2 regions of the Ruegeria sp. BB7 genome follow, and region 1 is predicted to be linked to the other one. Evidence: riboswitches for the same ligand, from Rfam matches in the RefSeq annotation. Region 1 holds a riboswitch; the other holds the start of a gene.
The links. A riboswitch is a leader RNA that binds a small molecule or an ion and turns the genes downstream of it on or off. The one in region 1 is predicted to bind thiamine pyrophosphate.

Region 1 (14,638 bases):
GCCAGAATCGAACCAGCACAGGGTTCCGGTTGGGTCCGATCGCGGCTCATAGGTCTGATCGCCCAGCGGCCCCTTGGGATAAAGGTCCAACATCATTGCGCCAAAAGCGACGCGATCTTGTTGGTCGAGTGTCTCGGTCAACTCATGCAGCGATTTGCTGTTGTGCTCGGGGTAGATCAGCAGCTCATCTGCATCGACCATCAGGGTCCAATGCCCGTGCCCATAACGCATTTGCAGCCATGTCAGCCAATCCAGCCCGTAACGTGACGCGCGATAGCTGGCATCGGTCTGCCACAATGACACGTCAGACTGCGTGCGCAGAAATTCGACCGATCCGTCATCGCTGCCGTTATCGACAATCAGAAAGTGATCCACCCCCAACGCGCGGTAGTGGTGGAAGAACCACGGCAGCCGGGTGATTTCATTGCGCAGGGTGGTGAAGGCCAGAATGCTTCCCGGTTTAATCTGTTTGGTTTGATCGTTGAGGCAGGTAAGTTGATGGCGGCTGCGAAAGGACCGCCACCGCAACCGGCGCCGTTTAAGCCGCAACCGATATTTCTGAACCCATCCGATGGGTGGAAGACTGTCGGTTGGCGTATCGGTCACCTGCGGCTCACTTCTCGTAGTGGCCGTTTTGGTGCCAACGCCACGCGTCGCTTATCATTGTCTCTAACGTTGATCTTTTTGGGGTCCAGCCCAACTCCTTGCTCGCGCGGACCGAGCCCGAAACCAGCTTAGTGCAATCCCCGGCGCGACGGGGGCCGATAGAGTATGGAACCTCTCGGTTGGTGACGGCTTTGGAATGGCTGATCACCTCCATCACTGAAAAGCCCGAGCCGGTGCCCAGGTTGAACACCCGGCTGCCTTTGCCCTGCTCCAACCAGTTCAGCCCCAGGACGTGGGCGTCGACTAGATCGCAGACATGCACGTAGTCACGGATACAGGTGCCGTCCGGCGTGTCGTAGTCGGTTCCGAAGACGGTTAGCCCATCACGCTTGCCGTCGATAGCGTCCAGCATCAGCGGCACCAGATGGGTTTCTGGGCGGTGGAATTCACCCACTTCGCCATCCGGATCAGCACCGGCTACGTTGAAATAGCGAAAGATCACATGGTTCAGCTCAAGTGCGGCCTCGAAATCACGCAGAATCTCTTCGATGGCGCGTTTTGAGGCACCATAGGCGTTCAGTGGTTCCTGCGGTGTGCTTTCGTCCAGCACCACATTGTCGTGATCGCCGTAGGTGGCACAGGTCGACGAGAACACAAAATTCAGGCACCCCGCGTCAACGGCGGCCTCAATCAGGTTCAGAGAACCCGTGACATTGTTTCTCCAATACCTGCCGGGCTGGGACATTGCCTCGCCAACTTGGCTGAGCGCGGCGAAATGCATCACGGCGGCGGGCTGATACTTGGCGAAAACTTCGTCCAGCCGAGCTCGGTCAAGAAGATCACCCTGTTCAAAAGGGCCGAATTTCACCGCGTCCTGCCAACCGGTTATCAGGCTATCATACGTAACCGGCGTATAGCCCGCTCGCGCCAGCGCTTTGCAAGCGTGAGAGCCGATATATCCGGCCCCGCCGGTTACAAGAATATTGGTCATTTATTCTCCCGAATTCAAAGACCAAGCACACTAACTGAACAAGCTATCCATCTTAAGGGATAGAGATCAATCCAACCCCATCGCCGCCATCATCTCTTCCAGTTTGGGTACATCCTGTGGATTGTTCAGTTCCCAGAACTGGCGACCTTTGGCCTCGACCTCGACGCACAACACCTTGCGGCCATTTTCCATAAATCGCAGCTGTTCCAGCCCCTCCAGTTGTTCAAGCGGACCAGTGGGCCAAGTGGGATACGCGGCCAGGGCATCGGGGCGATAGGCGTAGACGCCGACATGATGGAAAACCGGGGTCGCGTCTTGGCTTGCATATGTCTGCGCGGTGAAGGGCACGACCTCTTTCGAGAAATACATGGCACTGTGGTCAGCAGCGAATACGGCAGTGGTGCCTCCGACGCGCCCATGTTTGCGGTCATTCAGCAGGCTGTTCAGCGCGTCCCCGTCGCAGCGCAGCACCGGCGTGGCCACGCCTGCCTCGGGCGCGGCGCGCAGGCCTGCGATCAGGTCTTCTACAAACCAATGCGGCGTTAGTGGAGCGTCACCCTGCAGGTTAACCACGATCTCGTAATCAGCGCCCAAGTTCGCATGGGTTTCGGCGCAGCGCTCGGTACCGTTCTGGCAGTTTTCCGATGTCATTACCACTTCGGCTCCGAACCCCTCGGCTGCCTCGCGGATGCGGTCGTCGTCAGTGGCAACGACCACTTTGTCCACTCCTGACACTGAGCATGCCGCGCGCCAAGACCGCTCGATCAGTGTCATCGCTTTGCCACTTGCTCCAGTCAGCGGAACAAGGGGTTTGCCCGGATAACGGGTCGAGGCATAGCGGGCGGGAATGGCGATCAGAACAGACATTCAGGCTTCCTTGAGATCAACACCCGGAGCGTAAGCGATAAAGAACGGGTTTGCATAGCCGTCCTTGCCGTAGGTCAGTGGCGAATGGTCGTCGAACCGCACGACTTTGCCGCCTGCACCTGCCAGTACGGCGTGACCTGCGGCAGTGTCCCACTCCATCGTGCGACCCACACGGGGATAGAGGTCAGCTTCGCCGGTTGCCACCAGACAGAATTTCAGAGATGAACCTGCGCTCTTGCTGTCTTTGACCCGGTATTTGTTGATGTAATCCTCGGTCGCCTGATCCCGGTGCGATTTTGACGCCACGATCATAAGTGCCGAATTGTCTGGTTTAGAGACTGAAATCGGCCCAACATCCCCAATATGCACCTTGTCCAACGCGCCGGTTTCTTCGACTGACTGACCATCAGCCTGCGTGTAAAACATCCGCCCCTTGGCCGGCGCATAAACCACGCCGCGTGTTGGAACACCATTTTCGACCAGTGCAATATTTACCGTGAAATCACCGCGGCGGTTGATGAATTCCTTGGTACCGTCCAGCGGATCGACGATCAGGAATGTATCGCCTTTTTCAGAATGTGAGGCTGCCTGTTCCTCGGTCACCAGCAGGGTGTCGGGAAACGCTTCGCGCAGGCCAGCCGAGATTAAGGCATCGGCAGCTTCATCCGCTTCGGTCACGGGACTGGAATCGGATTTGACCTTTACGTCGAAATCATCGGAATTGTAGATTTCCATGATCTTGTCGCCCGCTTCCAGGGCCAGACGTCGGATAACGGGAATGAGGGCGTCATAGGTCACAAAAATGCTCCGTTCCTGTGCTTTGTTGATCGAATGTTCTGACGGTCTTATGATGTGGTGGTTACGGAACGGCAAGAAATTCGTGGCAGATTGCAGGCGAAAAAACGGGAAAGACGCTTCGGGTGTATTATTTCAAGCGAAACCGAACATTGCTGGGCGGCGCGTTTACGACCGCCGAGTTGATATTTCACGCCGTCGTGCGCAGCGTGCGATCACAACATCACAATGCAGTCTTGGCGATCATTGTTAATATCGTCCAGATTCTGGCTTTGGTCGCGGTGTTCTACACCATAATGTCGTTTCTGGGCCCGCGAGTCGCTAAGATCCGAGGAGAGTTCATACTTTTCCTGTTATCCGGCGTTTTTTTGTTCATCACGCACATCAAGTCCGTCAGCGCGATTGCAGGTGTCGGTACCGGCAATAACCCGATGATGCTTCATTCACCGATGAACATGATGGTGGTGCTGTTGGCGACCGCTTTTGGCATGCTTTACACGCAGATGGTGACGATCATCATAATCCTGTTTCTCTATGTTGTTGCGGTCTCTCCGATCGAGGTACAGGACCCTGGCGGCGCATTTGCGATGCTCATGCTGGCCTGGTTCACAGGTTGTGCAATTGGCGTGGTATTCATGGCCTTAAAGCCGTGGTTTCCGGGCACAGTTACAATCCTGACCAGCGTGTACAGGCGTTTGAACATGATCTTTTCAGGGAAAATGTTCGTGGCAAACGCACTGGGCGGCGCGACACTGGCCTTGTTTGCGTGGAATCCTTTGTTTCACATCATCGATCAGTGCCGGGGTTTTATTTTTCGAAACTACTACCCCCGCAATACCAGCTGGGAATACGCACTATGGGTGGGGGTGGCCCTTTTGATGATCGGGCTGTTGGGGATATTCTTTTCGCGCCAGCATGAGTCTCAAAGCTGGAATGCCCGTCGTTAACTGGCCACGCGCAGGGTCAGGTTGATCCGCCCACCCTTGGGCAGCAGTTTCGATGACCCAAACCGAATGCGGTCGATCCCGTGATAGGTCAGTCGCGCCGGGCCGCACATGATAACCACATCGCCAGAGCTCAACCAAATCGACTCGGACTTGCCGCCTCGGGTCTGGTTGCCGATGCGGAACAGGGCGTCATCGCCCAATGAGATCGACAAAACCGGCCACGAAAAATCGGCCTCGTCCTTGTCCTGATGCAACCCCATTTTTGCACTTTCCCCGTAGTAGTTGATAAGGCAGCAATCGGGATCACGATCAGCGCTGGCCAGTTCGCGCCAGATTTTAAGGATTGGTTCGGGAATTGCTGGCCAGTCCACCCCTTTGGGATGTTGGGGCTGATACCTGTACCCGGATTTATCGGTGACCCAGCCAAGCTTTCCGGCAGAAGTCATACGCACTGACATTTCTTTGCCTGACGGTGTTATTGGTCTGAACAGGGGGGCCGATCTCAGAATCGGACGCAGCTCCTCGATCAGCTGCGCCTGTGCTGAGGCATTCAGATGCCCTTTTCTGATATCAAATCCGCGCAAAAGCAGCTGCGCCATTCAAGATTCCCCAATCCTTGCCAAAACCTTGCCAAAAAGGCCACAGATTCCCGAAAACCGGCCTTTTAGACCGCTTGCAGGGCTCTGATCTCGCCCTTATATACGCCGGGACGCGCGATGGTGTAGGGCCGTTCGCGCATATCAGATCGGGGCCGGGTGCCATAACGGGTCCGCACCCCGGACATCGCCTTGAAGAGAAAGGGATTGAACATATGGGAAAAGTAATCGGGATTGACCTCGGGACCACCAACTCTTGCGTGGCCATCATGGACGGCTCGCAGCCGAAGGTCATCGAAAACGCCGAAGGGGCGCGGACCACGCCCTCGATCGTCGCCTTCACCGAAGATGAGCGACTGGTCGGTCAGCCTGCAAAACGTCAGGCGGTCACCAACCCCGACAACACGATCTTTGGCGTCAAGCGCCTGATCGGTCGTCGCGTGGATGATGCAGAAGTCGAAAAAGACAAGAAAATGGTTCCCTATGCCATCGTGAATGGCGGCAATGGCGACGCGTGGGTGGAAGCCCGCGGTGAAAAGTACTCCCCAAGCCAGATCTCGGCCTTCACTCTGGGCAAGATGAAGGAAACCGCCGAGAGCTATCTGGGTGAGGAAGTCACGCAGGCAGTTATCACCGTTCCGGCCTATTTCAACGACGCTCAGCGTCAGGCCACCAAAGACGCCGGTAAGATCGCCGGGCTGGAAGTGCTGCGGATCATCAACGAACCGACAGCGGCTGCTCTGGCCTATGGTCTGGACAAGGAAGAAACTCAAACCATCGCGGTCTATGACCTTGGCGGCGGTACCTTCGACGTGACCATCCTGGAAATCGACGACGGCCTGTTCGAGGTGAAGTCGACCAACGGCGACACCTTCCTGGGTGGTGAAGACTTTGACATGCGCATCGTCAACTATCTGGCGGATGAGTTCAAAAAGGAACACGGTGTTGATCTGTCGCAAGACAAGATGGCGCTGCAGCGTCTGAAAGAAGCCGCCGAGAAAGCCAAGATCGAGCTGTCCTCGACCTCGCAGACCGAGATCAACCAGCCGTTCATCTCGATGGGTTCGAACGGCCAGCCGCTGCACATGGTCATGAAACTGACCCGTGCCAAGCTGGAATCACTGGTTGGTGATTTGATCAAGAAGTCGATGAAGCCCTGCGCCGCTGCTCTGAAAGACGCGGGCCTGTCGGCTGCTGATGTCGATGAGGTTGTTCTGGTCGGTGGTATGACCCGGATGCCGAAAGTGATCGAAGAGGTCACCAAGTTCTTTGGTAAAGAGCCGCACAAAGGTGTGAACCCGGACGAAGTGGTTGCCATGGGCGCCGCTATTCAGGCCGGTGTTCTGCAGGGCGACGTTAAAGACGTGGTTCTGCTGGACGTGACGCCGCTGTCGCTGGGCATCGAGACGCTGGGTGGCGTGTTCACCCGCCTGATCGACCGCAATACCACGATCCCGACCAAGAAGTCTCAGGTCTTCTCGACCGCCGAAGACAACCAGAACGCCGTAACCATCCGCGTGTTCCAGGGTGAGCGTGAAATGGCCGCGGACAACAAGATCCTGGGTCAGTTCAACCTCGAAGATATCCCGCCCGCACCGCGTGGCATGCCTCAGATCGAGGTGACTTTTGACATCGACGCCAACGGCATTGTCTCGGTTTCGGCCAAGGACAAAGGCACCGGCAAAGAGCAGAAGATCACCATCCAGGCATCGGGCGGTCTGTCCGATGAGGACATCGAAAAGATGGTCAAGGACGCCGAAGAGAACGCGGAAGCCGACAAGGAACGCCGCGAGCTGGTCGACGCCAAGAACCAGGCGGAAAGCCTCATCCACTCGACCGAGAAGTCGATGGAAGAGCATGCTGACAAGGTCGACCCGACCACCATCGAAGCCATCGAGCTGGCGATTGCCGCGCTGAAGGACGAACTGGAAACTGAAAATGCCGACAAGATCAAGTCGGGCATCCAGAACGTCACCGAAGCGGCAATGAAGCTGGGCGAAGCCATCTACAAGGCGCAAGCCGAAGAGGGCGACGATGAACCTGCCGCAGCAGATGCCGCGCCGGGAGATGATGACATTGTCGACGCCGAGTTCGAAGATCTGGACGATGACAAGCGTAACTAACGGGTAACCGGGCCAATGCGGGCCGGTCCGGTTGCCGGGCCGGCCCGATTACGTTGAGACATAAGGAAACACTGATGTCAAAACGCGACTACTACGATGTGCTCGGCGTATCCAAGGGCGCATCGGCGGACGAGATCAAGAAGGGTTTTCGCAAGAAGGCCAAAGAATTGCATCCCGATCGCAACAAAGACAACCCGGATGCTGAGGCGCAGTTCAAGGAAGCGAACGAAGCCTATGACGTTCTGAAAGACGCAGAACGCAAGGCCGCCTACGACCGCTTTGGCCACGCCGCCTTTGAAAATGGCATGGGCGGCGGCGGCCGTCCGGGCGGTGGCTTTGGTCAGGGTGATTTCTCAAGTGCGTTTTCGGACGTGTTCGACGATTTGTTCGGCGACTTCATGGGCGGCCAACGCGGAGGCGGCGGTGGCCGTCGCGCGGCGCGGGGCTCGGACCTGCGTTATAACCTGCGTGTGACGCTGGAAGAGGCGTTCGCAGGTCTGCAAAAAACCATCAACGTGCCGGCTGCCGTTGCGTGTTCTTCCTGTGACGGTTCGGGTGCCGAAGGGGGTGTGGAACCCACGACCTGCCCGACCTGTTCCGGCATGGGCAAAGTGCGCGCGCAGCAAGGGTTCTTTACTGTTGAACGCACCTGCCCGACCTGTTCGGGACTGGGGCAGATCATCAAGAACCCCTGTAAATCCTGTGGTGGTGCTGGCCGCGTGGAAAAAGAGCGTGCCCTGTCCGTTAACATCCCTGCCGGTGTTGAAACCGGTACCCGTATTCGTCTGGCGGGTGAGGGTGAGGCTGGGATGCGCGGCGGTCCTCCGGGTGATCTCTATATCTTTGTCGAGGTCTCGGATCACAAACTGTTCGAACGCGACAGCGTGAACCTTTACTGCCGCGTGCCGGTCAGCATGGTCAAGGCCGCGATGGGCGGCTCAATCGAAGTGCCAACCATTGATGGTGGCCGTGGTCGTGTGCAAATTCCAGCCGGAAGCCAATCAGGCCGCCAGATGCGCCTGCGCGGCAAGGGAATGCCTGCCCTGCGTGGTGGTGGCATCGGTGACATGTTCATCGAATTGGCCGTGGAAACCCCGGTCAACCTGACCAGCCGCCAGAAAGAGCTGCTGCGTGAATTTGATGACCTGGGTGAAGACAACCACCCAGAGTCCAAAAGCTTCTTTTCATCCGTCAAGTCGTTCTGGGACGGTATGAAGGGCTGATGTCCAGCCCATAGGAACCCAAGAAAAGAGCCGGTCCGAAGGGGCTGGCTTTTTTCATAAGTCCAGTTTGACTGTCTTGTAAGTCAAAATTGGCCCTTGAATCCCTTTCTATCGCCTGAGAATGTCCGACCAACCGTTGGGGTGCCCCGAACAAGGGGCTGAGAGGCGTGAATGCGCTAACCCATCGAACCTGATCCGGGCAATACCGGCGTAGGGAACGGTCTAATATGCAAAGACGTTTTCCATGCTGCGTTGCCCATTTGAAGATGGAGCAACGATATGGCGCATATTGCCTTAACTATTGCAGGCTCGGACAGCGGCGGTGGAGCCGGGATTCAGGCTGACCTGAAGGCCATGTCTGCCTTGGGCGTTTATGGCGCAAGCGTGGTGACAGCCGTAACAGCACAAAACACGCAAGCCGTGACAGCAGTGCATGGGATACCGCTGGATGTGATTGCTGCTCAGATCGAGGCTGTGTTGTCGGATCTGGATGTCGGCGCGATCAAGATCGGAATGTTGGCGACGCCGGATATTATTGAGACCGTTTCACGTGCCCTTTCTGAATTTGCAGGGCCGGTCGTTCTTGACCCGGTGATGATTGCCAAATCCGGAGACGCATTGCTGGCGCGGGATGCTGTTCACACGTTGCGGGACATCCTGCTGCCCCGCGCAACCGTGCTGACCCCAAACCTGCCCGAGGCCGCCTGTTTACTGGGTGACGCTGAGGCGGGAACGCCGGATCAGATGGTCAAACAGGGGTTGGCATTGTGCGATCTGGGCGCGCATTCGGTGTTAATGAAGGGAGGCCATGGGTATGGAGACATCTGTCATGATCTTCTGATCGATGCCTCGGGGAAGGTTGCTGAATTCACGGCGTCACGGCGAGTTACGCGCAATACTCATGGCACAGGGTGTACTTTGTCTTCCGCGATTGCGGCGGGGCTTGCCCAAGGATTGCCATTGGTGGATGCGGTTGCTCAGGCGCATGGCTATTTGCAAGGGGCAATTGCGCAGGCAGATAGCTTGCAGATTGGTCGTGGCCATGGCCCGGTGCACCACTTCTACCGCGTGTGGCCTGCGTGACGGTCTGGTCGGTCATAGGTTCTGGTGTGGCCGGGTTGGCCGTGGCAAGCGAGCTTGTCTCGCGCGGGGCCAAGGTTCAGGTCTTCGATCCTGGTGGCCCTCCGGGTCCGCATGGGTGTTCGTGGTGGGCGGGCGGTATGTTGGCCCCTTGGTGCGAATTCGAAAACGCCGAAGAACCGGTGTTGCGATTGGGGCGACAGGCTTTGGATTGGTGGGCCGCGCGAACCAAGGTAGAGCGGCGCGGCACGTTGGTTGTTGCCAATCCGCGCGACCTGCCGGATCTGCGGCGGTTTGCGCGTCGAACTGACGGTTTTAACGAAGTTAATCAGCCAGAAATCCTAGAATTAGAGCCTGAACTAAGTGGTTTCAACAAAGGCCTGTACTTTGCGGAAGAAGCCCATTTGAACCCACGTCAGGCGATGCGCGATCTAAGCCGTGACCTGCAGGCGCAAGGGGTCGTCTTTCACCGAAAACTCGCGCCCACACGGTTGGACAATGCAATTGACTGTCGAGGTCTGCACGCGCGCGAAGTGTTGCATGATCTGCGTGGAGTCAAGGGTGAGATGCTGGTGATCCGCTGCCCGGATGTGGTTTTGACACGCCCTGTTCGCCTGTTGCACCCGCGCATGCCTTTGTACATCGTACCGCGCGGGGATGGCGTCTACATGCTGGGCGCGACGATGATCGAAAGCGAAGACAGCAGCCGCATCACTGCGCGATCGATGCTGGAATTGCTCAGCGCCGCCTATGCGCTGAACCCGGCTTTTGGCGAAGCAGAGGTGTTGGAAATCGGCGTCGACCTGCGCCCGGCTTTTCCTGACAATCTGCCCCGTGTCCGGCGGCTGGGGCGAACAATCTATGCGAATGGCCTGTATCGCCACGGATATCTGTTGGCGCCCGCATTGGCGCAGGGCGTGGCCGATCTGGCGCTTGAAAACAAACACTCGGAGTTGGTTGATGAAGATCGTGCTTAATGGCGCGCCGCAAGAGGTGCGTGCGGAAACCCTTTCTGAGTTGCTGGTAGAATGCGGTTTCTCTGGCCGAGTTGCGACGGCCGTGAACGAGGAATTCGTGCCATCGAGCCTGCGCATTGGGCAAGCGCTAAACGATGGTGACAGGGTTGAGGTTCTGTCGCCAATGCAGGGTGGCTGATCATGAAGACCCTCTACGGCACTGAGCTGCCCAATCCGTTGATGCTGGGCACTGCGCAATATCCCAGCCCGGCCATTCTGGAACAAGCCTTTCGTGAAAGTGGGGCAGGTGTCGCCACTGTGTCCCTGCGGCGTGAATCGGGGGCGGGTGAGACGTTTTGGCGAATGATCCGCGATCTGGGCGTGCTGGTCCTGCCTAATACAGCCGGGTGTCATACTGTGAAAGAGGCTGTGACCACCGCCCTTATGGCGCGTGAGGTGTTTAATACCAAATGGATCAAGCTGGAGTTGATCGGCCATACCGACAGTCTGCAGCCGGATGTGTTCCAACTGGTCGAAGCAGCGCGCATCCTGACCGAAGACGGGTTTGAGGTCTTTCCATACACCACCGATGATCTGATCGTTGGCGAACGACTGCTGGCCGCCGGGTGCGAGGTATTGATGCCCTGGGGCGCGCCAATTGGATCGGGCCGTGGGTTGCACAATGAATACGCTCTGCGCGCGATGCGGGCCGAGTTTCCGGATATCCCGCTGGTCATTGACGCTGGGATTGGTCTGCCCAGCCATGCAGCGCGGGCGATGGAGCTGGGTTATGACGCCGTCCTGCTGAACACGGCTGTGGCACGGGCGGGCGATCCAACGGCGATGGCGCGTGCGATGAAGTTGGCGATCGAGGCCGGGCAGTTGGCCTGTCAGGCAGACCCGATCGCAGCACGCGACATGGCAGAACCGTCAACCCCCGTGATCGGAAAGGCGTTTCTGTCATGAGCCTCGACCGGTTCTACCCAATCTTCGACCACTCGGACTGGCTGCGCCGGATGCTGCCCTTGGGCATGAAACTGGTACAGTTGCGGATCAAGGATCAGCCCTATGCAATGGTCCAAGAGCAGATTCTCCAATCGCGGGACTTGTGCCGCACGCATGAAGCTGTGCTGGTGGTGAATGACTACTGGCAGATGGCCATTGATGCCGGTTGCGACTGGATTCACTTGGGCCAGGAGGATTTGGATGACGCCGACCTGAAGGCTATTCGCAAGGCTGGGCTGAAACTGGGCGTTTCGACCCATGATGACGATGAGCTTGAGCGCGTTTTGGCGATAGACCCGGACTATGTGGCGCTCGGCCCCGTCTATCCGACGATCCTCAAGAAAATGAAGTGGGAACAGCAGGGATTGCCGCGTGTCACCGAATGGAAGGCTCGCGTGGGTGACATCCCTCTGGTCGGTATTGGCGGGATGAGCGTCGAACGGGCGCCGGGTGTGTTGCAGGCAGGGGCGGATATTGTCTCGGTCGTAACCGACATCACCTTGAGCACCGACCCTGAGGCGCGCGTGCGCGACTGGATTGAGGTCACGCGATGAGCCGTTATGCCCGCCAAGTTATCCTGCCCGAAGTCGGAGCAGAGGGGCAGGACCGTCTATCCTCGGCCTGTGTATTGGTTGTCGGTGCGGGTGGGTTAGCTGCGCCAGTGTTGCCGTTACTGGCTGGGGCAGGGGTCGGGCACCTGACCATAATGGACCGGGATAAGGTTGCCCTGTCGAACCTGCATCGTCAGACCTTGTTCACCGAAGCAGATTGTAGCCGCCCCAAGGCCGAGGTGGCCGCCGAGCGCTGTCGCGCTCTAAACAATGAAATTGCGATTTTTGCCGAACAACAGGCTCTAACAAGTGCAAATACCGCAAGCTTTGTCGCCGATTCCGATGTCATTCTGGACTGCGCAGACAGCTACGCCGCCAGTTACACACTTTCGGACACCTGTCTTGATCTCGGTAAACCGCTGATCAGCGCGTCGGTGCTAGGGCTTTCCGGCTATGTCGGAGGGTTTTGTGGCGGCGCACCCTCGTTGCGTGCTGTGTTCCCCGAGGCCCCGGATAGCGGTGCAAGCTGCGCCTCCGCCGGGGTACTGGGTCCTGTGGTGGCGATGATTGGTGCGATGCAGGCGCAGATGGCCTTGGCCGTGATCCTGGGGCTGAATCCGTCACCTCTGGGGCAAATGGTGCAGTTCGATGCGCGTACGCTGCGCAGCACCGGTTTCCGCTTTGACAGCACGCCGGAACCGGTTGCGCATTTCCCATTTCTGTCTGCCGGTCAACTGACAGGAAATGATCTGATCGTCGAGCTTCGCAGCGCGGAAGAAGCCCCTGTACCTATCCATCCCAATGCGCGGCGTATCGATCTGCAAACTCTGAAAACAGAGCCTAATAAAAACCAAAGATTGGCTCTCTGCTGTGCTACCGGCCTGCGGGCATGGCGGGCAGCCGAACAAATTCAACCGGATTGGCCGGGCGAGATCGTCCTCGTCGCGGCCTCAACCTCGTGAGTGAAAAGGAAACGCGAGACATGAAAAAGCTTATGACAGCCATTGCCCTGCTGGCCGCCGCGCCGGCCTGGGCCGAAGACAAGATGACCGTTCTGCTGGATTGGTTCATCAACCCCGACCACGGGCCCATCATCGTGGCGCAGGAAAACGGCTACTTCGCCGATGAGGGGCTTGAGGTTGAAATCATTCCACCCGCCGACCCTTCGGCCCCGCCTCGTCTGGTGGCTGCCGGGCAGGCGGATCTCGCGGTGTCTTATCAGCCGCAGCTGCACCTGCAGATTCACGAGGGGTTGCCGCTTAAGCGGGTTGGCACGCTTGTCGCCACTCCGCTGAATTGCCTGCTGGTGCTTGAGGATGGTCCGATCGAAACGCTGGCTGACCTGAAGGACAAGAAGGTCGGTTTTTCCGTTGCTGGCGTGGAAGAGGCTGTTTTGTCGGCGATGCTGAACACCCATGACGTAACGCTGGACGATATCGAGATGATCAATGTGAACTTCTCTCTATCGCCGTCGTTGATGACCGGACAGGTGGATGCGGTGATCGGGGCCTTCCGCAACTTTGAACTGAACCAGATGGATATCGAAGGTGTCGCGGGCCGTTGTTTCTATATCGAGGAGGAAGGCGTACCACCCTATGACGAGCTGATCTATGTCGCCAACCCCGAAACGATGGACGCCGACAAGATTGCGCGCTTTTTGGCAGCCACGGAGAAAGCCACTCAGTTCATCGTGAACAACCCTCAGAAAAGCTGGGAGATTTTCGCAGCTACTTCGACAGAGCTGCAGGATGAACTGAATGCCCGCGCCTGGGTGGATACTCTGCCCCGATTTGCCCTGCGCCCCGCAGGTTTTGATGCCGGTCGCTATGCCCGTTTTGAGGAATTCCTGAAAGACAGCGGCATGATCGACAGCATTAACCCCGTCAGCGACATCACCATCGACGTGACTGTGCAATGAGTTCCTATGGCAAAGCTTTCACGCTGATGCGTGATGCGGCGCAGGGGCCGTGGCGGAATTATACCCGCCACGCCTTTGTCGAAGGCATGAAAGACGGTTTGCTGCCGCGTAAAGCGTTCCTGCATTATCTGCGGCAGGACTACGTGTTCTTGATCCACTTTTCCCGAGCTTGGGCGCTGGCGGTGGTGAAATCGGAAACGCACGAGGAAATGCTGGCCGCCGCACGCACCGTGAACGGGTTGATCAGCGAAGAGATGAAGCTGCATATCGGGATTTGCGAAGCCGAGGGTATCCCACAAGATCAGCTGTTCGCCACCCCGGAACGCGCCGAGAACCTCGCCTATACGCGCTATGTGCTCGAGGCCGGGTATAGCGGCGATCTGCTCGACCTGTTGGCGGCTCTTGCGCCTTGTGTAATGGGTTATGGCGAAATCGGTACAAGGCTGGCTGCTGACGCCACGTCGGATATCTATCGCGACTGGATCAACACGTATGCCAGCGACGACTATCAAGCCGCCTGTGTTGCGGTTGGTGAATTGCTGGATTCGGCTCTAACAATACGTATTGGAGGCGACTTCGAAGCCTCACCGCGATGGAATCGCCTATGCCAAACTTTCCGCACAGCCACCGAGCTTGAGGTCAACTTCTGGCAAATGGGACTGACACCGTGACCCCTGCGCCCGATCTGACCATCAGCGGGTCCGCCATGATAGACGGTGCGAACCTGTTTGCGCCGCTGACGCTGACCCTTGCAGCGGGTCAGTGGACTTGTCTGCTGGGTGGATCGGGGGTTGGTAAAACCACGGTTCTACGCCTGATCGCCGGTTTGGAAACCGGCGCGGAATTCACCGGGAAAATCACTGCCAGCGATGGGCAGCCTGTCTCGGACCGCGTGGCATACATGGCTCAGAATGACTTGCTGCTGCCTTGGGCCTCGGTTGCGCAGAATATCTCGATCGGGGCCAGGCTGCGCGGCGAGA
Region 2 (14,638 bases), on a different contig from region 1:
GCCCCTGCGGTTACGGTCTGCCCGCCATCGTTGGCGCCAAGATCGGCCAGCCCGATGTTCCGGTTGTCGGCTTTGCCGGTGACGGTGCCTTCGGCATCGCGGTGAACGAACTGACCGCGATCGGCCGCGAGGAATGGCCCGCCGTGACCCAGATCGTCTTCCGCAACTACCAGTGGGGTGCGGAGAAGCGGAACTCGACCCTGTGGTTCGACGACAACTTCGTCGGCACCGAGCTGGACACCAAAGTGTCTTACGCCGGTATCGCAACAGCCTGTGGTCTGAAAGGCGTTGTCGCCCGCACTCAGGACGAGCTGACCGCGGCGCTGAACCAGGCGATCGAGGACCAGAAGAACGGTATCACCACCCTGATTGAGGCCCTGATCAACCAGGAACTCGGCGAGCCCTTCCGCCGCGACGCAATGAAAAAACCCGTCGCCGTCGCTGGCGTCTCAGAAGACGATATGAAACCGCAGGCAGAGGCGTAATCCAACCAGCAACCGTCCGGGTCAAATGTGACTCGGGCGGTTGTGGATGTGGCCAATTGACCATCCGATTGTGACAAAGGAAAAAAGATGCAGGCGTTGAATGCATCCAAGTCGCCCTGGAGCTGGGCGCGGTCTTTCGTGCAGACAAACGGTCACGGTATCCTTGTATCCGTGGTTGTGGCGGTTGCCGCCAAATTTTTGTCTGAGCACTACGGCGCCCCGGCGATGCTGATGGCGCTGTTGCTGGGTATCGCATTTCATTTTTTGTCTGAGGACGATGCAGGCGGGTGTCGTGCTGGCATTGAATTTACGGCTCGAACGGTGTTGCGGTTTGGGGTCGCTCTTTTGGGCGCACGTATCTCGATCGAGCTCATGATGAACCTAGGCGCCGATCTGATCGTGGTTGTAATCGCTGGGGTGATTCTGACGATCCTGTTTGGCCTTCTGGGCGCGCGGCTGCTTGGGCGTGGCTGGCGGTTCGGGGTGTTGACAGGCGGTTCGGTTGCGATCTGCGGCGCGTCCGCAGCGATGGCCCTGTCGGCCATTCTGCCCAAGAATGAGCATTCCGAGCGTAACCTGATCTTCACTGTGCTGTCAGTAACGGTGCTGTCGACCATCGCCATGATAGCTTACCCGATCCTGACCGAAGCCTTCAATTTCGACGATGACATATCAGGGGTGTTCCTGGGCGGCACCATCCACGACGTGGCGCAGGTGGTAGGCGCGGGATTCTCGGTGTCTGAGCAAACGGGTGAGGTTGCCACGCTGGTCAAGCTGATCCGCGTTGCTATGTTGGCCCCGGTAGTTCTGGTCGTCTCGTTCCTGGTGCGCCGCCACGCAGAGTTCAGCGAGGAAGATGGTAAGCGCCCGCCCATCCTGCCGATGTTCGTCGTCGGTTTTCTGATCTTCGCGGTTATGAATTCGATGGGTCTAATCCCCGAGTTTATTTCAACGGCCATGGCCAGCCTCAGCCGTTGGGCGCTGTTGATATCGATTGCCGCAGTGGGAATGAAAACGTCGCTCAAGCGAATTCTGGATGTAGGCGGTCAGGCCATCGCTTTGATCGTGGCCGAGACAATCTTTATCGCAGTGCTTGTTCTGGTGGGCGTTTACCTCGTGCACTACTGACAATTTGGCCTGAAACTATCAGGCCAGACAAGTTTTAATCTGGTTGTAATTTGGTCCATTCCGACCTACTCACAACTTCACCTCGGGGTGCGTGGCCTGCTGCGCTGAGATGCCTTCTGGCGAACCCGTTGAACCTGAACCGGCTAGAACCGGCGGAGGGAAAGGTAACGGTTTCATCCATCCTTGCCCTCTCGCCGCAATGGAGGATGATATGAAACATCTGATGATTGCTGCGGGAATACTGAGCGCAACTGCGGCCATGGCGGCCGATAAACCTCAGTTGACCGTTTACACATATGACAGCTTTGTCTCAGATTGGGGGCCAGGCCCGAAGGTTGAAGAGGCTTTTGAGGCTGTGTGCGACTGCGAATTGAACCTTGTCGGCGTCGAGGATGGCGCGGCGCTGCTGTCCCGCATCCGTCTTGAGGGTGAAAACTCGGACGCGGATGTGGTGCTTGGTCTGGATACAAACCTGATCACCGCAGCCAAGGAAACCGGCTTGTTTGCACCCAGTTCGGTCAGCGCCGACTATGCCTTGCCACTTGAATGGTCGGACGACGTATTTGCGCCCTACGACTGGGGCTATTTCGCGTTTGTCCACAACGCTGATACCCCGGCACCCGCCAATTTCCGTGAGTTGGCCGAAGGTGATACCAAGATCATCATTCAGGATCCACGCTCATCGACGCCTGGTCTGGGGCTGCTTTTGTGGGTCGAGGCCGCTTATGGTGACGACGCACCCGAAATCTGGGCAGGACTAGCCGACAATATCGTAACCGTCACTAAAGGTTGGTCTGAGGCGTATGGCCTGTTTCTGGACGGCGAAGCAGATATGGTCCTAAGCTACACCACATCACCAGCCTATCATCTGATTGCCGAAGAAGACGCCAGCAAGGTTGCAGCAGCTTTTGACGAAGGTCACTATATGCAGGTTGAGGTTGCGGCAAAACTGGCTGGAACAGATCAACCGGAGCTGGCCGATCAGTTTCTGGAGTTCATGGTTTCCGACACTTTCCAGCAGATTATTCCGACGACAAACTGGATGTATCCGGCAGTGACCCCGGCTTCGGGTCTGCCCGACGGGTTTGACACACTGATCACTCCGGAAAAATCTCTGCTGTTCAGTCCCGAAGAAGCCGCAGCAGTGCGGGAACAGGCGCTTGCGAAATGGCTGGGCGCGCTCAGCCAGTAAGCCCATGGCTGGGTCTTGGTGCAGCGGCTCTGGTCGCTGCGCTGATACTGGGCACTTTGACCGCTGTCGCCTTAGGTGCAGATACATCAGCCGGGTTCGGCCCGGCTGACTGGGCTGCGTTGCGTTTTACAATGGTGCAGGCAGTGTTGTCTGCAGTGTTCAGCGCCGCATTGGCAATTCCGGTCGCGCGCGCGCTTGCCCGGCGTCGATTTCCGGGCAGACGCGCTTTGATCGCATTGTTAGGCGCCCCCTTCATCCTGCCGGTCATCGTAGCGATCCTTGGACTGTTGCAGGTCTTTGGAAGGGCAGGCTGGATATCGGACGTTTTGGGGTTGTTCGGCCTGCCGCCTCTGCGCATTTACGGGCTTCACGGGGTCGTGCTGGCCCATGTGTTTTTCAATTTGCCTTTGGCCACGCGCCTAATCTTGCAAGCGTGGCAGGAGATCCCAGCAGAACGATTTCGCCTTGCCGCACAATTGGGTTGCGATGGTATGGCGATGTTTCGTGTGATCGAATTGCCCATGCTCAGGCGGGTATTGCCGGGCGTTTTGGCCGTGATTTTTGCGATCTGCCTGACAAGCTTTGCCGTGGCGCTGACATTGGGTGGAGGGCCCCGTGCAACGACATTGGAACTGGCTATTTATCAAGCCTTTACCTATGATTTTGATCTTGGTCGGGCCGCATTGTTGTCAGGGTTGCAACTGGCTTTAACTGTCGCCGCGGCACTGGTTGCGCTCAAGTTCTCGCGTGGTGACGGGTTTGGGGCTGGTCTGGACCGGGCTATCCGTCGCTGGGATGGTGGGGGGCCTACACTCGATGCGTTTTGGATAGCTGCAGCTGTGGCCTTTCTGATTCTGCCGCTGGCCGCAGTTATAATTTCCGGTTTTGCCGGCCTGTTTGAGATGCCGGCTTTGGTGTTTCGTGCCGCGTTGATCTCGGTTCTGGTCGCCGCGGCCAGTACAGCCGTTTTGTTGTTACTTGCATTGCCAATGGCCACGGCCGTCGCAACCGGGCGGTATGGGATTGTGGAGCTTTGCGGTATTTTGGGGCTGGCGGCTTCGCCTTTGGTGATTGGTACGGGGTTGTTCATCCTAATTCGCCCGGTAGCCAACCCGACAACGCTGGCACTGCCGGTGACGGCGCTTGTGAACGCGGTCATGGCGCTGCCGTTTGCCCTACGCATTCTGGTACCCGCCGCGCGGGACGTGGTCACCCGGCATGGACGGCTGGCCCTGTCACTGGATATGGACAAGAAGACATTTTTTACTCACGTTCTGCTGCCTCGAATGCGACCGCAAATCCGCTTTGCCGTTGGCCTGTCTGCTGCCTTGTCGATGGGCGATCTGGGCGTTATTGCCCTGTTCGCCGACCCGCAGATCGCAACACTTCCGTTGCAGATCTACCGTTTGATGGGCGCGTACCAGATGCAGGCCGCAGCCGGTGCGGCGTTGCTGCTGCTGCTCCTGTCGATGGGGGCATTCTGGTTGCTGGATCGAGGAGGGCGTTTGCATGCTGAAACTTGACGGTTGCCTCATCGAGAACGGAAGCTTTTCGCTGCAAGCCGAATTCACCGTCGAGACCGGCTCCAGCGTGGCTATTATCGGCCCCTCCGGGGCAGGAAAATCGACGCTACTTGAATCGATTGCCGGGTTTCGCGATCTGAAACGCGGGCAGATTCTCTGGCGCGGTGGACGAATATCCGATCTCCCTCCCGGACAGCGCCCATTGGCGATCCTGTTTCAGGATGGCAATTTGTTTCCTCACCTGACAGTCGAGCAGAACGTCGCTCTCGGGCTGCGTCCTAACGGCCGTTTGTCCGGTGACGAGCAAGCGGAGGTCCAAACTGCGCTGGCCCGCGTGTCCCTCTCTGGTCTGGGCGGTCGTAAGCCTGCTGAACTGTCCGGTGGACAACAAAGTCGGGTCGCATTGGCGCGGGTCCTTGTGCAGCGTCGTCAACTCTTGCTGTTGGACGAACCCTTTGCGGCACTGGGCCCAGCACTGAAGACCGATATGCTTGACCTCGTTGCCAGATTGGTAGCCGAAACTGGCACGACCCTGCTTGTGGTCAGCCATGATCCACAAGACGCGCGTCGCATTACCAGCCATACTGTTCTGGTGGCGGATGAACGCGCCCATCCTCCTGCACCAACATTGGCCTTGTTGGATAACCCGCCGCCCAGCCTGCGTAATTATTTGGGATAGGTGTCAGACCAATCCAGTACAGGCACTTCAGTAACCAAAATGTTGTTGCGGCAAGTTGGCGGAGAAATTCAAGGCATCCTGAGCCTTATCTGAAATTCTTCAAATTCCTTCGCGATGCCTGCAGCACTTGCCGCTAACAACTTGTGCCCGTCTTCCGGGGTGGCCAAGGCCGAGTGTGATCCGACTCGGCCATCTGGGAACTGCGCGCGATGTGCATCAGCCGGCCCATGCCGATCCCCTGAATGGTCACGCAGATACTCGGGACTCAGGCGTTGCGGAGGATCTGAGGCTTCGTTGGGTGGAAGCGAGCCCGACAGAGCTTGCGTGATTGCAATTTCCGAAGGCGTCGCGTGCATGCCTTCCCATTCTCCGTAAAGATCTGACCGAAGCGCATTGACTGCCGAGGGTTCCCACCAACTGCGTATCATGCATCTGTCCGCCATCAGCTGTTCGACGATCCTTCGGAGCGGTTCCAGATTAGCGCCGTGACCGTTCACTATGAAAACACCCGAAAAACCCTGCGCCAAGCATCCCGAGATGACCTCGTGCGCCAGATTTTGGAATGCCTCTTCAGATACGGAAATCGTACCCGGGAAAGCGGTGTTAAATGGCGCGGGTGTATAGGCCAGTGGAGGTGCGACAATTGCACCGACCTGTTCTGCCGCAGCCAGCGCGACGGCGTTGGCGCAGATCGTATCCGTGCCGATCCGACCCATTGGCCCGTGTTGTTCGGTAGACCCGACCGGCAACAGGATGGCGGCGCCTTTTTTGATACGGGTTTCCACCTCGTACCACGTCATGTTTTCAAGTTTCATTCGCACCCTCTGCCTTTGACCCTGAGTATCGCTTTTCCTTTTTGCACGACGGCACTAGGCTGAGCCAATGGAAGATTCACCTGTGATCGAGACCCGGAAACCACCTCTGGACCAGCTGATCGGAACCGCTGTGAAATCCCATCGGGTGCTGGCCGGTCTGACGCTGACGGAATTGTCGGCGCGGTCTGGTGTGTCCACGGCCATGATCTCAAAAATCGAGCGCGGTCAGGTGTCTGCATCTTTGAACTCTCTGGAAGCGTTGGCACAAGGTATCGGCGTGCCTCTGATCAATTTTTTTGCCGCAACTGTCGACCGTTCGGATGCGTCCTTTGTGGCGGCGGGTGAGGGGGTCACGGTTCGGCGCGTGGGCAGCGGGTATGGTCATAGCTACAAGCTGATAGGTCGGGCCGAAGCAAAACATGTGAGTTTCGAAAGCTTCAGCGTGACCCTCGAGGCGCCGCTGGACGCCCGCCCGCTCTATCAGCATCAGGGGGTCGAGTTCATTCATGTCACGGATGGAGAGATGGTCTATGGCTGCGGCGATGCCACCTATCACATGCGTCCGGGAGATAGCCTGAGCTTTGATTCAAACGCAGCGCATGGCCCGACTGAGCTGAAAACGGAGAAAGTCAGTTTTGTAACCGTGGTTGCCAAAGCAATAACCGGCGAAAACTGAAACGCCCGACCATTTGGCCGGGCGTTTTGCTTAGTCTGATTTACAGGCCCCATTTCTCTCTGTTTTGTTCAAAGAAGCCTTGGGCTTTTTTGACTTCGATCCAATTGTTCACATAGTTGATCCAGACTTGGTCGCCCTGCGGCAGGATCATTGCAATCGGAGATGGTGAGCGCGGCCCCGCGTTTTTTACCCGCTCAACCGGGAATTTCTCTTCCAGGGTCGCGCCTTCGATATTTGATGTGATGAACACATCTGCACGGCCGGCAATGACCTCTTGGAATCCGCGCGCGGGGGCCTCGACCACTTTGATGTCGGCATTCGGGAACCACTCACGCACGCGCTTTTCAAAGGTGGTGCCCAAGGTTGTGGCAACCTTGACGTCCGGCTGGTTGATCGAGTCGTAACCATCGAACTTATCGGCCTTATCCTTGGTGGTGTAGGGGAACAGTTCAACCGAGATGTAACTGTCCGAGAACCCGGCAACCTTCATGCGTGGCGGAGAAATGGAGGCTGAACCTGTGAGGTGATATTTGCCCGCGACCACACCATTTACCAGCGTTTTCCAGTCGGTCGGCACGTATTCAACTTCAACCCCAAGATCGGTGGCCAGCTCGTTCATGATGTCAATATCATAGCCTTTATAGCTGTTTGTCGCGGGATCACGCAGGGACATGGGATTCCAGTCCCCTGTGGTGCCGACCTTCAAGACCCCTGAATCCAGTACTTCGTTCAACGCCGATTGCGCCTGAGCGGCCCCCGACAATACCACGCCAAGCGCAGCAACAGCTGCGGCTTTCCAAAATGTTTTCATCTTTGTCTCCCGTTGGTGGCGGTTAGGCCTTGCTGCCATATTGTTCCTTGATTTAAGCGCAAAGACAAAGATAACCTCAAGAAAATATTCCACTGTGAATAAAATAAGGGCAGTTCAGCCGATGCCAGACGCCGTGATCGAGCTTGTGAACGTGAACAAGTGGTATGACACATTTCACGTTCTCAAAGACATCAACCTGACAATCGACAGCGGTGAGAAAGTGGTCATCTGTGGCCCGTCCGGGTCAGGCAAATCAACCGTGGTACGCTGTATCAACCAACTGGAAAAGCACCAGAAGGGCACTATCCGCGTTGATGGGGTCGAACTGACGGATGATCCGAAGTCAGCGGCGGCGATCCGATCCGAGGTTGGGATGGTATTTCAGCAATTCAACTTGTTCCCCCATCTGACCGTGCTTGAGAATCTGACCCTTGGCCCGATCAAGGCACGCGGGCTCAGCCGCAAGGATGCCGAAGAGAAAGCCCGCCACTACCTGGAGCGCGTACATATCCCCGACCAGGCCGACAAACGTCCGCTCCAACTGTCCGGTGGCCAGCAGCAGCGCGTGGCCATTGCCCGATCCCTGTGCATGGAGCCGCGGGTTCTGTTGTTCGATGAACCCACCTCGGCGCTGGACCCCGAGATGATTTCCGAGGTTCTGGACGTGATGGTCGAACTGGCACAAGAGGGCATGACCATGGTGGTGGTCACCCACGAGATGGGTTTTGCCCGCAAGGTCGCTGACAAGATGATCTTCATGGATGCCGGAGAAATCGTTGAGCAGGGCAAGCCCGAACATTTCTTCACCAACCCCGAATCCGAACGGTGCCGGAAGTTCCTCAGCCAGATTCTGCAGCACTAGGTGAGACCGATGAATAAAATCCTGTTGATCTTGCCCCTGCTGTTGCTGACGGGTTGTTCTTCATCTCAGACTTGGGGTTGGTATGTGATCGACCCGACCACGCCATCGGGTTGGACCAATGTGAAATTCCTGATCTCGGGCATGGGCGCGACGATTCAGATTTCGTTGATTGCTGCCGTGCTGTCGATTGGCATCGGGTTGTTGGTGGCGCTGCCCGGCCTGTCGGAAAAGCGTGGCTGGCGGTTGATTAACCGTGTTTATGTGGAATTCGTCCGCTCGATTCCACTGCTGCCGATGCTGTTTTGGGTGTTTTACGGGCTGCCGATCGTGTTCCAGTCGATGGGCATGAATATTCCGATCGACCCGTTCTGGGGTGCGATCATCACTCTGGCAATATCCGACAGCGCTTTCACTGCTGAAATTTACCGGGCAGGTATTCAATCCATTGCAAAGGGCCAAAGCGAAGCCGCGCGGACAATCGGCCTGAATTACGTGCAGACGATGCGTTACGTGATCCTGCCGCAAGCGATCCGGCGTATCCTGCCGCCCCTGGCCAACCAGTTCATCTACATCGTCAAGATGAGCGCCTTTGCCAGTGTCATCGGCATGCAGGAACTCACCCGTCGGGCGAATGAGCTGGTGGTCACCGAATACCGCCCGCTGGAAATCTACACATTGCTGATCTTTGAATATCTGATCCTGGTTCTGATCATCAGTGCCGGTGTGCGCTGGTTGGAACGCCGCATGGGCGCGGATGAGCGCGGATAAGGAGGGCCTTATGGACTGGAAAGACTTCATGGCTGAGACCGAGGCCAATATCGGTAGCTTTTCAAAAGAGGTGCCTGATACTGTCCGTGGCTTTGGCATCATGGGTAAAGCGGCCAAAACTGACGGTGCGCTCAGCGAGAAAACCAAAGAGTTCATGGCCCTTGGCATTGCCGTGGCGACACGCTGCGACAGTTGCATCGGATTTCATGTGAAATCACTGGTGCGTCTGGGTGCCACCCGCGAGGAGCTATGCGAGGCACTGGCCATGGCAACCTATATGGGCGGTGGACCCTCTTTTGCCTACAGCGCCAAGGCGCTCAAGGCGTTTGACGTATTTTCGGAGTAGACAGATGCGCCCAGACTTGGCCGGAGCCGAAGGCTTTATCCGCAATTGCTGGTACGTGGCTGGCCGCAGCGAGGATTTCGGCCGCACCCTCAGCGCGGTGCGGATGCTGGATGAAGAGATTGTCATCTATCGCGACACCAATGGTATGGCCATCGCGTTGGAGGATGCCTGCCCGCATCGCAAGCTGCCCCTGTCGCGCGGCACGATTGAAGGCGATCATGTGGTCTGCGGTTATCACGGGCTTACTTTTGGCTGCAGCGGGGAGTGTGTGAGCGCTCCGACTCAGTTGGACAATCCTCCTCGTCGGGCAGCCGTGCACTCCTACCCAGCCGAAGATCGCTGGGGGTTTTTGTGGCTGTGGATGGGTGACCCGGCGCGGGCCGATCGCGATGATATCATCGACATTCCGAACTTCGAAAACCCGTCCTGGGGCAAGACGCAAACCGGTGCGATGGAGATGGCGTGCCATTACCTTTACATCATCGACAACCTGCTGGACCCAAGCCATGTCGCCTGGGTGCATCTGACCTCATTTGCGGGGGCTGGAACCGATAGTCGACCGTTGGATCTGGAAGAAACCGACGAGGGCGTGATCGTGTCCCGTTGGATCGCAGATGAGCCTGCGCCGCCCTACTATGCCCCGATCCTGCCTTTTGGTCCAAGCTGCGACCGCAAGCAGCATTATGAATGCCGTCTACCGTCAACCGCAATTAACATGTCGATTTACACCCCAACCGGTGAGGGCGGGGCAGATCGCGAGCTGTCACCGAATGCTTTCGTAAACATATCGTATAATTTCATCACGCCGGTCGATGAACAGAATTCGCGCTATTTCTGGTTCCAGCACCGTAACATGCATGCGGACGATCTGGCCATGTCTCAGCGGATGTTCGACGGTGCCATAATGGCGTTCAACGAAGACAAGGATGTGCTGGAATATGTTCAGACCGGCATGGCGCGACGCAAAACCGGGTATATCAACCTGGGGCTGGATGCGGGCGCAATGCGCTTTCGGTCACGCGTTGCCAAACGGGTCGCTGAAGAAGCTGCGCCCTGACTTAGTTGGCCGACAGGCGCCCGTTAGAGCCTTGGCCGACTTGCCGTTCAGGGGCGTCGAACACTGCTTTGATCGAAGGGTGCCGGTCCAGAATTTCGACCCCTCCGGGTATGGTTTCCGGTCGCAAAACGCCCTTGTCCCACACGGCAACACCATCCACCCGGATCGTTGGGTCCAGGACATTTAGTGAGATTTCGCCAGGTGCGTAATCTCCACAGGTGTGGAAATGCAGCAGCCGGGGATTTCCGAATGCCGATCCGCTCCAACGTTCATAGTTTTCGAACGCCGGGGCGGGGTAGGCACATCCAGGGTGTATTCCCGCATGCCATGAGTGCATTGTCATCGGGTCCAGATCGAACATTTTACCGACGGCTTCATAGTGCATTGTGGCGCAATGCACGTCCATCTGGTGACCCGAGAACCCGGTAAGCGTGTTGTCTTTGAAATGTACCGCAAGAGGTTCGCGTAGTGTGCAGCCATAGGGTTCATAGAACTTCGACCCGGTGCCCACGAGAAATCCGTCCTGTATCAAAGTGCCGGAAAACCCCTGCGCCGGAACCGGGGCAAAAACCGACATTGGAAATCGCGCCACACTGACATCTGCTGCACCCGCCTTTGGATAGGCTGCCCCGGGGCCGGAGAAATCCGTACCCAACGGGCATGTGACCTGAATCCGTTTCGCGGTAGCCATCAGCGCATTCACGGCATCCTTTAGCGCCACAAAACCAAAATAATCGGCCCGCCCGAACCCTGACGCCAGCATCCCCGCATCCACCACGTAGGACATTATGGGGCGAATATCGCTCATCCCGGCGTCAAAGCGGATCTGATCGCCGGAGCGTGACAAGAACAACGTACGATCGGCAGATTTCATCGATGCGATCAGGCCATCTGGCAACGCTCCGCCCATTGGGTCAAACGGAATGGTCTGTACAGATGTTTCTATTTCGTGTTGCCGGGCGCAATCCACGACCGCCTGACAGAGATCGGCATCGTAATACCCCAGGCTGGGATCTTCACAGAGAACCAGAAGCTGGTCACCCGCCTTTAGGCCACCACATTCAAGCAACAGGTTTTCTGCTCCGGTGCGCAAATCCGGGTTTCTCATGATCGTGGCTTTCAACAGTGTTCGGTCAGAATTTACACTGATCACATTCCCGTGATCCACTAAAATGTCGCCACAGGAAAAATTTTTACTGACACTCCGCGTTCCGTTGTTCATATGATGATCCCATCACAGACAGGAGACGCCGAAATGAGCGCTTGGATCGAAATGGTCTCGGACGAACAGGCCGAGGGCCGCCTGAAAGAGCTGTTGGATAAGGCTCGGACCCCGCACGGGACCGTGGACACTGTGATGCGCGTACACTCACTTCGGCCCGAGACGATGAACGGACACGTGACGCTCTATCGTTCCGTCCTGCATTCCAAAGACAACGTGCTGCCCTTTTGGTTCCTTGAGGTGGTGGCCAGCTATACCTCGATCCTGAATGACTGCACCTATTCGCTGACCCATCATTTTATGAATGTGCGCAACTTGCTAAAAGATCAGCTCCGCAGCGACCGCATCTTTGTAGCGCTCAAGGCGCAGCGGCCTGAGAATGAATTCGAGGGTAAGGAACTTGCGCTGTTGCGTTATGCGGCCAAGCTTACGACCGATGTGGGAAAAATGGTAAAATCCGATTTTGAGGCGCTCAAAATCGAAGGGTGTTCGGATGGCGAAATCCTCGAGGTCAATCAGGTCTGTGCCTATTTCAACTACTCGAACCGGCTGCTCAACGGACTTGGCGCCACGACCGACAACGATGTAATCGGGTATTATAAAAGCGATGACTGACCGATTGCTTCCTCTGGAAATTCGCTAACCGAACTTGGGCGCGTCATAGATCAGTGCACCTAGGTCCGAAAACTTTGAGGTTGGATCAGTCAAACCTAGCACTGCATCTCGAATGGCTGCGGCCCGGCCCTTGCCCAAGGACGGCGTGGCGAATTCCATGAATTTGTCGACGACTTCGGATTGATCCATCGGGGCTTCGGGGCCACCGCGCGCATGAACATCCCCTGAGAATAACACGCGTCCATCGCTGAGCGTCATGCTAACATCGGCAACGCGGCTTTTTGGGAATCGTTTCGAATGGCGCGCGTCTTCAGCCACGGAAATGCGTTCGATAATCGACGCCACCATAGGATCGGACAGTCCCGCCCCGGTGATATGTTCAACACCGATCCGCCCATAAGCCATCATCGTGGCGACGGCAAAAGGCAGGGAATATTGCGCCTTTGAGGTATCGTCAGGCATCCCTTGGAACAGACAGGCGCTTTCATGGAACGTGTTGACCTGAACCGAGGCGATGTCCTCATGGCTCAGATCATGGTCTCTGATCAGCGCTCGCGTGGCATCGATGGCAGCGTGCGCCCAACGGCAGATCGGGTAGGGCTTCACATATTGATGCTCCATCTGCCAGAATTGACCCAGGTCTTGCCAGTGTGGGGCGACCTCATCGGCCTCGATGGTGATGGCCGGTGCTCCGGTAAAGCCTTTCTCGGCCAATATTGCCGCCGAGATTCCTACCAGCGCGCCCCAGCCCGAGCCGTCATGCAGCATGGTGGGGTTGGCAATCTCGCGCATCATCTGGCTGCGGGGGCCGTGATATTCGGCGATGCCCATCGCCTGCCGCATCTGTTCGGGGCTAAGTCCGCGCATCCGTGCGGCGACGGCAACAACCCCCAAAGCGTTCCACGCACCCGAGGTATGGTAATCGCTGGCCGTATTGTGCAGCGAGATTCCCGCGCGCCCGGCAACCTCGTACCCGATGGTCACGGCTGCCAACGCTTCTGGCCCCGAAAAATCTGGAACCGTTTCAGCCAAAGCGGCGAGGGCAGGAATAACAACGACACCGATATGGCCTTTGGTGGGGTTGTACCCGTCATGCCCGTCCAGATTGTCGGTTTGGGTGGCTGCGGCATAGGCCACCCCGGCCACGCTGACCCGGCGACCGTCAAACAACATTCGTGCGCCAAGTGTATCCTCACCCGCGCCGTACAGCGCTAGTGTCGCTTCCCGCGCAATTGTGCCAGCGGTCATCGGGCCCGACCCGATGGTAATGCCTAATGTATCCAGCAGCATCAGTGCCGCCGCATTCAGCGTCGTATCCGGAATATCCCCAGCTGTGCTGCCGAGTGCGAAGTCTGCAACCTTTTGAAATGTTTCCACCACAGCCAGCCTGCTTGTCTTGGAGTTTGGGACAATATGCTTGCAATCCAATCTAGGTGAAATTGAACCAAGCGGCACGAAAACAATCCTTGGGCTATGGCGCTGGATTTATTGTGGTTGTCAGTTTCGTTGTGCCGCGAACAAGACAATTCTAAAGTCGCAAATGAACTAGAGGGTCCGTTTTGATCGGCTTAATCAATGTGGTATCAGCCTCGGAATACGCCAAATATGATGAACCTTCCTCACCTGTCCTTTCTCCGTTCCTTCGAGGCGGCCGCTCGGCATCTGAGCTTCACAAGCGCGGCGGAAGAGCTGAACTGCACCCAGTCCGCTGTCAGCAATCACGTGCGGTCGCTGGAAGAGTTCATCAAACGGCCCCTTTTCGTTCGCCACCCGCGTTCCTTGTCTCTGACCGATGTCGGCAGGGCCTACCTGCCGTCCGTGCGCCACGCGCTGCAAGAGATCGACGCGGCCACACAATCGATTGTCCTGCGCTCGCATACCCGCACCGTAGTCGTCTCGTGCCCGATCAGCCTGGCAGAGAATTGGTTGCCGAACGTCATTCAGGGGTTTTCGCAAGAGCACCCGGATATTGCCCTGACGGTTCACGGCACGATCTGGACGGATGTGGAACCAAACGTTTCGGATGTATCTATCACGATCAACCATGTGGATGATGTGGCGGATGGGCTGACGCGCTTGTGGGTGGACAAGTTGACCGTGGTTTGCGCCCCCGGATTTACGGTCAATGGGGATCCTTTGACCCATCCCGAACAACTGGGCGACGCGCCGCTGATACATATCCTTGGCCGCCCCGCCTATTGGGAAAAAATCGCGGCCGCGTTCGGTCTTGAAGATCTGAACCTCAAAGAGGGGCAGCGGACCAATGTGTCCAACCTCGCGTTAGAGCTGGCGGTGAAATCTCTGGGATGTGTCGCGTTGCCGAAATCACTGGTACGGTCCTATGTGGATCGGGGGCTGCTGGTCGAGCCGCTGGAAATTGATCTGGACAGCCCCTGGGCCTACTACGCCAAATTGCAAGAGAAATCGGTAACCCCTGCTGTTCGTCTTTTTCAGGATTG

Region 2: linked by a shared signal. The riboswitch ahead of thiB (thiamine ABC transporter substrate binding subunit) and the one ahead of thiD (bifunctional hydroxymethylpyrimidine kinase/phosphomethylpyrimidine kinase) in region 1 are both predicted to bind thiamine pyrophosphate.

Annotation. Positions count from the first base shown of each region.
Region 1 is NZ_JBQFUV010000006.1:49,954-64,591, reverse strand. Features, by position in the region: gene ACR0D7_RS11740 (glycosyltransferase family 2 protein) at 1-606, opposite strand, end outside; gene galE (UDP-glucose 4-epimerase GalE) at 614-1,597, opposite strand; gene ACR0D7_RS11730 (3-deoxy-manno-octulosonate cytidylyltransferase family protein) at 1,664-2,464, opposite strand; gene cysQ (3'(2'),5'-bisphosphate nucleotidase CysQ) at 2,465-3,262, opposite strand; gene ACR0D7_RS11720 (ABC transporter permease) at 3,385-4,206, shown strand; gene ACR0D7_RS11715 (alpha-ketoglutarate-dependent dioxygenase AlkB family protein) at 4,203-4,805, opposite strand; gene dnaK (molecular chaperone DnaK) at 5,018-6,925, shown strand; gene dnaJ (molecular chaperone DnaJ) at 7,000-8,148, shown strand; TPP riboswitch at 8,276-8,382, shown strand; gene thiD (bifunctional hydroxymethylpyrimidine kinase/phosphomethylpyrimidine kinase) at 8,428-9,231, shown strand; gene ACR0D7_RS11695 (FAD-dependent oxidoreductase) at 9,228-10,205, shown strand; gene thiS (sulfur carrier protein ThiS) at 10,189-10,383, shown strand; gene ACR0D7_RS11685 (thiazole synthase) at 10,386-11,150, shown strand; gene ACR0D7_RS11680 (thiamine phosphate synthase) at 11,147-11,743, shown strand; gene ACR0D7_RS11675 (ThiF family adenylyltransferase) at 11,740-12,702, shown strand; gene ACR0D7_RS11670 (ABC transporter substrate-binding protein) at 12,723-13,658, shown strand; gene tenA (thiaminase II) at 13,655-14,329, shown strand; gene ACR0D7_RS11660 (ABC transporter ATP-binding protein) at 14,326-14,638, shown strand, end outside.
Region 2 is NZ_JBQFUV010000010.1:105,302-119,939, reverse strand. Features, by position in the region: partial or broken gene ACR0D7_RS15040 (thiamine pyrophosphate-dependent enzyme) at 1-485, shown strand, start outside; gene ACR0D7_RS15035 (YeiH family protein) at 573-1,613, shown strand; TPP riboswitch at 1,687-1,792, shown strand; gene thiB (thiamine ABC transporter substrate binding subunit) at 1,825-2,805, shown strand; gene ACR0D7_RS15025 (thiamine/thiamine pyrophosphate ABC transporter permease ThiP) at 2,781-4,328, shown strand; gene ACR0D7_RS15020 (thiamine ABC transporter ATP-binding protein) at 4,315-5,007, shown strand; gene ACR0D7_RS15015 (creatininase family protein) at 5,076-5,822, opposite strand; gene ACR0D7_RS15010 (helix-turn-helix domain-containing protein) at 5,890-6,498, shown strand; gene ACR0D7_RS15005 (transporter substrate-binding domain-containing protein) at 6,539-7,309, opposite strand; gene ACR0D7_RS15000 (amino acid ABC transporter ATP-binding protein) at 7,431-8,171, shown strand; gene ACR0D7_RS14995 (amino acid ABC transporter permease) at 8,181-8,939, shown strand; gene ACR0D7_RS14990 (carboxymuconolactone decarboxylase family protein) at 8,950-9,285, shown strand; gene ACR0D7_RS14985 (aromatic ring-hydroxylating dioxygenase subunit alpha) at 9,290-10,342, shown strand; gene ACR0D7_RS14980 (hypothetical protein) at 10,344-11,564, opposite strand; gene ACR0D7_RS14975 (carboxymuconolactone decarboxylase family protein) at 11,598-12,179, shown strand; gene ACR0D7_RS14970 (MmgE/PrpD family protein) at 12,204-13,559, opposite strand; gene ACR0D7_RS14965 (LysR substrate-binding domain-containing protein) at 13,785-14,638, shown strand, end outside.